Regions from separate parts of the Mesorhizobium sp. M0496 genome, predicted to be linked through region 1. Evidence: predicted binding sites of a transcription regulator. Region 1 holds the regulator's gene; each other region holds the start of a gene.
The links. Region 1 encodes PhoB, which activates phosphate uptake and scavenging genes when phosphate is short. Its sites were predicted from a motif close to TGTCATNNANCTGTCAT; they were not measured.
Positions count from the first base shown of each region.

Region 2: a site for PhoB is predicted at 1,405-1,421, ahead of phnC (phosphonate ABC transporter ATP-binding protein). Genes of this name have one in related genera too.
Region 3: a site for PhoB is predicted at 1,531-1,547, ahead of ugpB (sn-glycerol-3-phosphate ABC transporter substrate-binding protein UgpB). Genes of this name have one in related genera too.

Region 1 covers NZ_JAMYRC010000034.1:59,482-62,757, forward strand. Annotated here, with positions in the region: gene eglC (endo-1,3-1,4-beta-glycanase EglC) at 1-161, opposite strand, end outside; gene phoB (phosphate regulon transcriptional regulator PhoB) at 831-1,520, opposite strand; gene phoU (phosphate signaling complex protein PhoU) at 1,540-2,247, opposite strand; gene pstB (phosphate ABC transporter ATP-binding protein PstB) at 2,273-3,076, opposite strand; gene pstA (phosphate ABC transporter permease PstA) at 3,073-3,276, opposite strand, start outside.
Region 2 covers NZ_JAMYRC010000080.1:3,034-6,309, forward strand. Annotated here, with positions in the region: gene phnD (phosphonate ABC transporter substrate-binding protein) at 1-375, opposite strand, end outside; gene phnC (phosphonate ABC transporter ATP-binding protein) at 468-1,325, opposite strand; partial or broken gene NKI73_RS32785 (DapH/DapD/GlmU-related protein) at 1,603-2,209, opposite strand; gene phnL (phosphonate C-P lyase system protein PhnL) at 2,206-2,913, opposite strand; gene phnK (phosphonate C-P lyase system protein PhnK) at 3,122-3,276, opposite strand, start outside.
Region 3 covers NZ_JAMYRC010000039.1:16,834-20,109, forward strand. Annotated here, with positions in the region: gene ugpA (sn-glycerol-3-phosphate ABC transporter permease UgpA) at 1-1, opposite strand, end outside; gene ugpB (sn-glycerol-3-phosphate ABC transporter substrate-binding protein UgpB) at 158-1,468, opposite strand; gene NKI73_RS26310 (EAL domain-containing protein) at 1,832-3,276, shown strand, end outside.

The DNA of each region.
Region 1 (3,276 bases):
GCGCCACCGTAGATCGTGACATTGACGCCGGTGTCTCCCCAGAAGGAGTCGTTGCCGGAGGTGCCATGCAGTTCTGGCCCGGACCCGGTGGCCGAGAACCAATGAGTGGAAGCGCCGGTGTAGGGAAGGGGGATGCCTTTGGCGTTTAAGACCGTGCTCATCAGAAATCCTTCCTCATGGTGTCCGACCTGGTCAAATCATTCGGCGCAAAGTCCGGCGACCGCTTTCAAAGCAACGTTGCAAAGAACGAGATCGTTCCACGGAATCGTCATTCGATCCGAGATCGTATTGAATATTCGGAGTACACACAATGAATAAAGAGCAGAGAACCTGCTGTAGGTTGAAGTAAATTTAATAAAATTGTGTATTTATGCAAAATACACATCCTATATATAAATTAACTCAAATTAATTCTTGAGTGCGCGGCTTGTTGGTCGGAGTCTGCGGGCAAGATGGCGATGTGACCGACTAATGCGTGTCGCTGGCCGTGCTTCCTGCCGCCAGCCGGGGCACATAGAGAGTTTGGGAGATCGGAGAACGCCAGAAGCTGCCTGTCGCTTTAGCCCAAATGCGGTCATTCGAAAACTGATGGGGATGACCGCTCCTGGCGTCACGTGCTCGCTCCCCATCGATGAGACGAATGCAACATTCCAGCCTTCGCGGCCGTTGGCGACCGCCTGCTAATCGAGTTTTCCTGGTCACGATCTATCGGGACGGAACAGGCACCTAATGCATGTCGCCCAAAAGCGACCTCGGTTTTGGGAAAACGACATGCATAAAAAACAAACACCTAAAGCGCGTCGCCTGAATCCGTTCAACCGCGACGCGCTTTAGTCTTCCCTAATCGCGTAGCCTGCCCCACGAATGGTCCGGATGACATCGGGCATGCGGCCATTGTTGACCGCCTTGCGCAGTCGGCCGACATGCACGTCGACCGTGCGCTCGTCGATGTAGATCGTCTCGCCCCAGACATTGTCGAGCAGCTGGCTGCGCGAGAACACGCGGCCGGGATGGCGCATCATGAATTCGAGCAGGCGGAATTCGGTCGGTCCGAGCCGAATCTCGCTCTTCTTGCGATAGACCCGGTGCGATTCACGATCGAGCACGATGTCGCCGACCTTGAGCACGCTGGACAGCACTTCCGGCTTGGCGCGGCGCAACAGCGCCTTGACCCTGGCCATGAACTCCGGTGTCGAGAACGGCTTGACCAGATAATCGTCGGCGCCGGTCGAGAGGCCGCGCACGCGGTCGCTCTCCTCGCCGCGCGCGGTCAGCATGATGATCGGCAGCCGCTCGGTCTCGGAACGCATTCGCAGGCGCCGGCAGAGTTCGATGCCGGAAACCGCCGGCACCATCCAGTCGAGCACCAGAAGGTCGGGAACGTTCTCCTGCAGCCGGATCTCGGCCTCGTCGCCGCGCGTCACCACCTCGACCTGGTAACCTTCGGACTCCAGATTATAGCGGAGCAGCACGCCTAGCGGCTCCTCGTCCTCCACCACCATGATGCGTGGCGCGATCATCGGCTGGTCACCCCTGTCATCATGCCGCCGGCGCGGACATTGCCGTCTCGTCCTGCTTCGGACGATTGGCGGGCAGCTGCGTACCGGTCAAAACATAATAGGCATTTTCGGCGATGTTGGTCACGTGGTCGCCGATGCGCTCGAGGTTCTTGGCGCAGAACAACAGATGCGTGCACGCCGTGATGTTGCGGGGATCTTCCATCATGTAGGTCAGCAGTTCGCGGAACACCGACGTGTACTTGACATCGATGCGCTCGTCGTCGGCGCGTAGTTTTGCCAACGCCTCGGCGTCGCGGGCAGCATATTCCTCGATGACGCCCTGCACCTGGATCAACACCAGTTGCGCCATTCCATCGATCGAGTGCGAAAGGTCGCGCGGCGTAACGCTGAGGCCGACAGTGCCGACGCGCTTGGCGATGTTTTTGGCAAGGTCGCCGATGCGTTCGAGATCGCCGGCCATGCGGATCGAACCGACGACATGGCGCAGATCGTCGGCCATCGGCTGCCGCTTGGCGATCAACGTGATGGCGCGATCGTCGAGCTCGCGCTGACGCGCATCCATGATGGCGTCGTCGGAGACGACACGCTGTGCCAGCGCGTTGTCGGAATTCAAAAGCGCCTTGGTCGCACCGCCGACCATCGAGCTGGCGAGATCGCCCATGTCGCTGATGAGCCTGCTGATCTGACCGAGATCCTCGTCGAAAGAAGCGACTGTGTGTTCGCTCATGATCCTGTCCCTCGTATGCCTGAACTCAGCCGAATCGGCCGGTGATATAATCCTGCGTGCGCTTCTCGCGGGGCGACGTGAAGATCTTCTCGGTGCGGTCGAACTCGACCAGCTCGCCCAGATACATGAAGGCCGTCTGCTTCGACACGCGCGCCGCCTGCTGCATGTTGTGGGTGACGATGACGATCGTGTAGTCGGCTTGCAACTCGTCGATCAGCTCCTCGATCTTGGCGGTCGACAGCGGATCGAGCGCCGAGGCCGGCTCGTCGAGCAGGATGACTTCCGGCTTCACCGCCACGGTACGGGCGATGCAGAGCCGCTGCTGCTGGCCGCCGGAGAGGCTGAGGCCGCTGGCGTTGAGCTTGTCCTTGACCTCGGTCCAGAGTGCTGCCCGCTTCAGCGCCTGCTCGACGCGACCGTCCATCTCGGACTTGCTGAGCTTCTCATAGAGCCTGACGCCGAAAGCGATGTTTTCATAGATCGACATCGGAAATGGTGTCGGTTTCTGGAACACCATGCCGATCTTGGTCCGCAAAAGGTTGAGATCCTGCGAGCGGTCGAGAACGTTCTGGCCGTCGAGCAGCACCTGACCTTCGGCGGTCTGCTTGGGATAGAGCTCGTAGATGCGGTTGAAGACGCGCAGCAGCGTCGACTTCCCGCAGCCCGAAGGCCCGATGAAAGCGGTGACGCTGCGCTCCGGCAAGGACAGCGTGATGTCCTTCAGCGCCTTCGACTGGCCGTAGTAGAAGTTGAGGTTCTTGACCTCGATCTTGGCCTTGGCGGTGGCCTCGGCGGCGATCGTCATGTCTGGAGACAACATCTGGCTCATTTGTCCTCTCTGCGTCCGGTCAGGCTGCGAGCAACGATGCTGAGCGCGAGAACCGTCAATGTGATGATGAGTGCGCCGGTCCAGGCCAGTTGCTGCCATTCCTCGTAAGGGCTGAGAGCGAACTGGAAGATGGTGACAGGCAGGCTGGCCATCGGCGCGTTGAGATTGCTCGACCAGAACTGGTTGTTGAGCGCCGTGAA
Region 2 (3,276 bases), on a different contig from region 1:
TTTCAGCGCCAGGCCGATCGAATAATAGCCGGTTGCGCCGTCGGTCTGCTGGGTGGTGAGGATCGGGGTGACTGCCTTCGGGTCCTTGAGAGCGACGCTGGCATAACCGGAAGCGCCGAGTTCGGCGAAGTCGAGCGTGCCGCCGAGCAGGCCCTGGATGACGCCGTCATAGTCGGCGGCGGGGAACAGCGAGACCTTTTCGAAGCCGAATTCGGCCTTCAAATGGTCGGCGAGGCACTGGTAGTTGCGCAGCCGGTCGGTTTCGTTTTCACCGCCGAGGATGCCGACGCGAAATTCCTTCATATCGGCGGCGTGGGCCATGCTGGTCGCCATGGCGAGCACCGAAACGGCGCAGAAAACCATCTTTCTGAACATTGGATATCTCTCCTGTAGGTTCCGGCCCCGCGCCGGCAGCGTTCTTGAGTTTGACTGGCGCCCTTGACGCGGGCTGGCGATCCCAACCGTTCTCAATAACCCGGGAAAGCGGGTTCGAGCGGTCCGGCGGATGCGGCGATCTTTCGGCTGAAGGCAACGCTGGTCGAGGTGATGGCCTCTGAGATTTCCTGGCCATTGCTGTCGGCGCCATAGACGAGGCGCACGGCCTCGCGGTTGAGCTCTTCCGGCGGACCATCGAAGACGACCTTGCCGGCGGCCATGCCGATAATGCGGTTGCAATAGGTGCGGGCGGTATCCAGCGTGTGCAGATTGGTGACGACTGTGATGCCTTCGCGCAAATTGATGTCCTGCAGCGAATCCATCACCACCTTGGCGTTGAGCGGGTCAAGCGAAGCGATCGGCTCGTCGGCGAGGATCACCCTGGGCTGCTGCATCATGGCACGGGCAATGGCGACACGCTGCTGTTGTCCACCCGACAAGGTGCCGGCGGGCTGAAGTGCTGTGCGGGCGATGTCGAGCCGCTCCAAGGCGGCGACCGCCTCGGCGCATTCGGCGCGGGAGAACATGCCGAACAGGTTTGACATGGTCGAACGGTGGTTCAGCTTGCCGAGCAGCACATTGGTCAGCACGTCGAGGCGCGGCACCAGGTTGAACTGCTGGAAGATCATGGCGCAGTCGCGCTGCCAGCGCCGCAGCGGCGAGCCGCTCAACTGGGAGACCTCGGCGCCGTCAAAAAAAATCGACCCCTGGCTGGGATCGATGAGGCGGTTGATCATGCGAAGAAGGGTTGATTTGCCGGCGCCCGAACGGCCGATAATGCCAACCATCTGACCCTGCGGGATCGCGATGTTGATGTCGTTGACGGCAGTGTTCTTGCCAAATCGTCGGGTGACACCGCGGATTTCGAGCGTGGCAGAGGTTGCTGACATGGGGCAGGTTCCAGTCCGGACCATATTGATCGTCAGGCACTCGCCTAACGCAGCCACATGAACCTGCCGTGTCGCGATGATGTCAGTTTTGTTACGCTCCACAGGCGTGGAGTTACGGCCGGCCCAGGACCAGCAGTTCCTCGAAGTGCTCCATGTCCCGGAAGCTGCAGAAGGCCGGAGCTTTGATTTCGATCACGGGAACCTGCTGCTCGAAAAGCTTGAGAGAGTCATCGAACAGGTCCTGCCATGCGGCTGCCCATGACGATGAGGTGAAGAACTATCCTTCGTATTTTTCCAGGAAGGCCTCGGCCGACAGTTCCCGGAAATCGTCGAGCGAAGCGCGCAGCCTGGCATGGTCCCAGTCCCACCAGGCAAGCGCCTGATAACGTTCGGCCGTACGGCGGTCGAAGCGCTCGCGGATCGGATTTGCCGGCACGCCGGCGACGATGGTGTAGGGGGTGACATCCTTCGAGACGACAGCGCCGGCGCCGACCGCGGCACCATCGCCGACGGTGACGCCGGGCAGGATGGTCGAGCCATGGCCGAGCCAGGTGTCGTGGCCGACGGTGACGCGCCTGGCGCGGCGCTGGGCGAAAAACTCGCTCTCATGCTCGGCATCGTCCCAATAGTCCGAAGCGCGGCAGGTGAAATGGTGCAGCGTCGGCCGCCAGGTCGGGTGGTTGGTGGCGTTGATGCGCACGCTTGCCGCGATGTTGGAAAACTTGCCGATCGTGGCGCACCAGACGGCGCAATCCTGCATCATGTAGGAATAGTCGCCGAGTTCGCTTTCCGAAACCGGCGATCTCGGTCCAGCGGCCGAGCGTCGAGTTCTGCACCTCCGCCGTCGGGTGGACCAGCGGTGTCTCCGATAATTTCCTGGTCATGCGGCAATTTTTCCGGGAGCGAAAGCGGTGACGTCGATGATGCGGTCGGCAACCGCCTCGCGCACGTCGTGGTCGTGGAAGATGCCAAGCAGGGCGACATCAGCCGCTTTCTTGGCGGCGATGAGTTCGATCACGACGTCGCGGTTCCTGGCATCGAGCGAAGCGGTCGGCTCGTCGAGCAGCAGGATCGGGTGCTCGGTGATGAAGCCGCGCGCGATGTTGACGCGCTGCTGCTCGCCGCCGGAGAAGGTCGCCGGCGGCAATGCCCAAAGTTTCTCCGGGAGGTTGAGCTGCGCCAGCAGAGCACGTGCCTTGCCGCGAGCAACCTCGCGGTCCTCGCCGCGCTCGACCAGCGGTTCGGCGACGACATCGAGCGCCGAGACGCGCGGCACGGTGCGCAGGAACTGGCTGACATAGCCGATCGTTTGCCGGCGCACGGCAAGCACGGTGCGCGGGCTGGCAGTGGCGAGATCGATCAGCCCGTCATCGTGCGTGACGATGATCTGGCCTTCGTCGACGGCATAGTTGCCGTAGAGCATCTTCAGGATCGAGCTCTTGCCGGCACCGGACGGGCCGCCAAGCACGGTGCATTCGCCGGCCCTGATCGAGAACGAGACTCCGGCGACGACAGGCAGTTTAATGCCGTCGCGCAGATGCATGGTGAAGCTCTTGGCGACGTCCGAGACAACAAGAGGGGTGGCCATCAGAAGGTGCTCCGATCATCGTTCGCTTGCGGGCCAGCACCCCCCTCTGCCTTGCCAGGCATCTCCCCCTCAAGGGGGGAGATTGGCTGTTGCCTTCGGTTTCGCCAATCTCCTGCGTTGCAGAATGGGCGAGATAGTAAAGCTGCCAATCTCCCCCCTTGAGGGGGAGATGGCCGGCAGGCCAGAGGGGGGTGTACAAGCGCCATCATCAAACCTGTAGAATCGAGGAAACGAGCAACTGGGTGTAGGGCGCGCGCGGGTCGTCGAGCACGCGGTCGGTGAGACCGCTTTCGACGACGCGGCCGTCCTTCATCACCATCATGCGCTGCGACAACAGCCGTGCCACCGCGAGGTCGTGGGTGA
Region 3 (3,276 bases), on a different contig from region 1:
TGCGGCACCCCTCTTCGCCAAGATGGCTTTGATGAGCGTTTCGGATTCGGCATCATCGACCATTGGCGAAATCGCAAAGGACGGCACTCCCCTCGCCGAGGGGAGATGCCTGACGGGACAGGTGGGTGCGCCGTAGAGCAAGGCCTCTGCGCTCGCTCTAATTCCCCAGCGCTTCCTTGATCGCGGCGTTGCCACGCGTAACCGCATTGTCGAGCGCCTGCTGCGCGGTTTGCTGGCCGGCGAGCATCTTCTCGAACTCCTCGTTCTGGATATCGCGCACCTGCGGCAGATTCGGCAAACGCACGCCCTTCGAATTGTCGGTCGGCGCCTTACCCGTCATCTGCAGGATCGGGGTCTCGCGACCGATATTCTTGTCATAGAAACCGGATTTCTTGGTCGCTTCATAGGCCGCCAACGTTACCGGCAAATAGCCCGACTTCTGGTGCAGGTACTCCTGCACGTCGGTCTTCGACAAATAGGCGAAGAAAGCAGCCACTCCCTTGTATTCCTCGTCGGATTTGTCCGCGAAAACCCACAGGCTGGCGCCACCCGGCGTCGTGTTCTGCGGCGCGCCCTTGGCGTCGCTGTCATAGGGCAATTGGCCGATGCCGTAATTCATGCCGGACTTGACGATATCGCCGAGCCCGCCGGAGGATTCAGTCATGATCCCGCATTCGCCGGCAAGGAAGATCTGCTTGGCTTCGGAAGTGCGGCCGCCATATTTGAAGGTGCCGTCCTTGGCGAGGTCTGCGAGCGCCTGGAAATGGTTGACGAAAATCGGCGCATTGATCTTGAGCTCGACATCGCCGCCGGCCAGACCGTTCTGCTGGGTGGCCCATGACACGTCATTCCAGGCCGCGAAATTCTCCAGATGGATCCAGGTCAGCCAGGTCGAGGTATAGCCGCAGGCGGCCGCGCCGCTCGCCTTGATCTTCTTGGCATCTTCCCACACCTCATTCCAGGTCTTGGGCGGGCTGTCGACGTCGAGACCAGCCTTCTGGAAGATATCCTTGTTGTAATAAAGGATCGGCGAAGAGGAGTTGTAGGGGAAGGAGAGCATGGTGCCGTCCGGCTTCGAATAATAGCCGACTATGCCTGGCAGGTATTGGCTCTTGTCGAAGGTCATTCCGGCGCTGGTCAACACATCGGCTGCCGGCTTGATTGCGCCTTCGGCTGCCATCATCACGCCAGTGCCGACATCGAACACCTGAATAATGTCGGGCGCCTGGCCGGCGCGGTACGCGGCGATGCCGGCATTCAACGTCTCGGGATACGTGCCCTTGAACACCGGAACGAGCTCGTAGTCGCTCTGGCTGGCATTGAAATCTTTGGAGATCTTGTCGACAACTTCGGCATTGGCGCCAGTCATGGCGTGCCACCAACTGATCTGCGTGACAGCAAAAGCGGAGGTTGAGGAAAGCAGCGTAAAGGTGGCGGCAACACCGGCCGCGAAGCCGAAGGACTTCATGTTTCATCTCCCGTTTGTCATTGGCGAAAGGGGCACTCCCGCAAAGGCAATATGTGTCGCTCATGACAATCAGACAACGGTTTTGTTGCAGATCGACGAACTTCACCCCTTTGCCTCACGCAACGCTCGCTGCCGCTTGGCGGCATGGAAAGCGATACGGTTAGCCGGCTTAGCGCGACGACAAGCGCGCCAGGAACTGCCGTCAGGACTGCCAAGCTGGCTTTCGACATATCAGCCCTGATTGCAGCCGCTGCAACCCGAAGAGACACGCCAGGGTTGTGGGCGACTTTATCGATCCTTCAACGGCAAAGCGCTACTCAATTCTGCTGCCTTGTTTATTTCCGATAGATCAGGTGAAATAAGATGCTGACGGTCTACAATTGCATCGTCAACGAACACGACCTGAGACTGGTCGCACTCGCCGCGCTGATCTGCGGGATTTCCTGTTTCTCTGCTGTCAACCTGCTTCACCACATCAGCCGCTCCACAGATCGGAACCGGCTTGCCTGGTTGATGATCGCGGCGACGTCGACCGGCTTCGGCATCTGGGCTACGCATTTCATCGCCATGCTCGCGTTCACACCAGGCATACCCAGTGCCTACGATCCGGCGCTCTCCGTGCTTTCGCTCGCTGCTTCGGTCGCGCTGACGGCGACCGGCATGTGGATCGCCACCTTGCGGGACGAGTTCGATTATCATCTCGTCGGCGGCGCCGTCCTGGGCGGCGGCATCGGGGCCATGCACTACATCGGCATGGCGGCATTCGAAGTCCAGGGCCGGATCGAATGGAACCTGTTGCTCGTCGCCGTTTCCTTGCTGGCCGGCGTGACGCTTGCGGCGCTGGCGCTGCGGGTCGTGCTGCGCCGCCCCTCCTTGCGAGCGACCTCCGTCGGCGCGGTGCTGCTGACGCTGGCGATCTGCACCTTGCATTTCATCGGCATGGGTGCCGTCTCGATCTTTCCCGATTCCTCGATCGCCATATCCCAGTACACGATCGAGCCGACCTCGCAGGCTTTCGCGGCCGCGGCCGCCACGCTGGTGATCCTGGTGCTGTCGGCATCGGCGCTGTGGATCGATTTGCGCTTCCGCCGCCAGAAGCTCGAAGTCGACCGCATGCACGGCCTGGCCAACGCCGCAGTGGAGGGCCTGATCGTCTGCGACGGCAACCGCATCATCAGCGCCAATGACAGCATTGCGAGGCTGACAGGCATGGCACCCGCGACGCTGAACGGAATGCAGCTTGGCGATCTCTTCGGGGCCGATATGTCCGGCTTCGGCGAACAGCCGCACGAGGCCGAATTGAGCGGCCGCGATGGCACAGGCATTCCTGTCGAACTGATTGCCCGGAGCATCGACTACTGTGGCAAGCCTCACAATGTGGTCGCGGTCCGCGACATTCGCGAGCGCAAGAAGGCTGAACTGGAAATCCTGCGCCTTGCCCATTTCGATCCATTGACCGGACTGGCCAATCGCCGCAGCTTTTCCAACCGGCTGGAGACGGAAATTGCTGCGATGAGCCGGGGAAGGAAAGGCGGCCACCTTGCGCTTCTGCTGCTCGATCTCGACCGCTTCAAGGAGGTCAACGACCTGTACGGGCACGGCGCCGGCGACGCCATGTTGCAGAAGGTCGCGCATTGCGCGACCGGCGTCCTTGGTCAAGGACAGCTGGTGGCGCGGCTGGGCGGCGACGAATTCGCCATCATCGCCCCGAACCTGACCGACCCGTTGGAGGCCGGCCGTATCGCCAACGCCGTGCTGACCGCCATGCGTGAGGAAAACCGGCTCTCGGTCGGCGGCGGCCTGGTGTC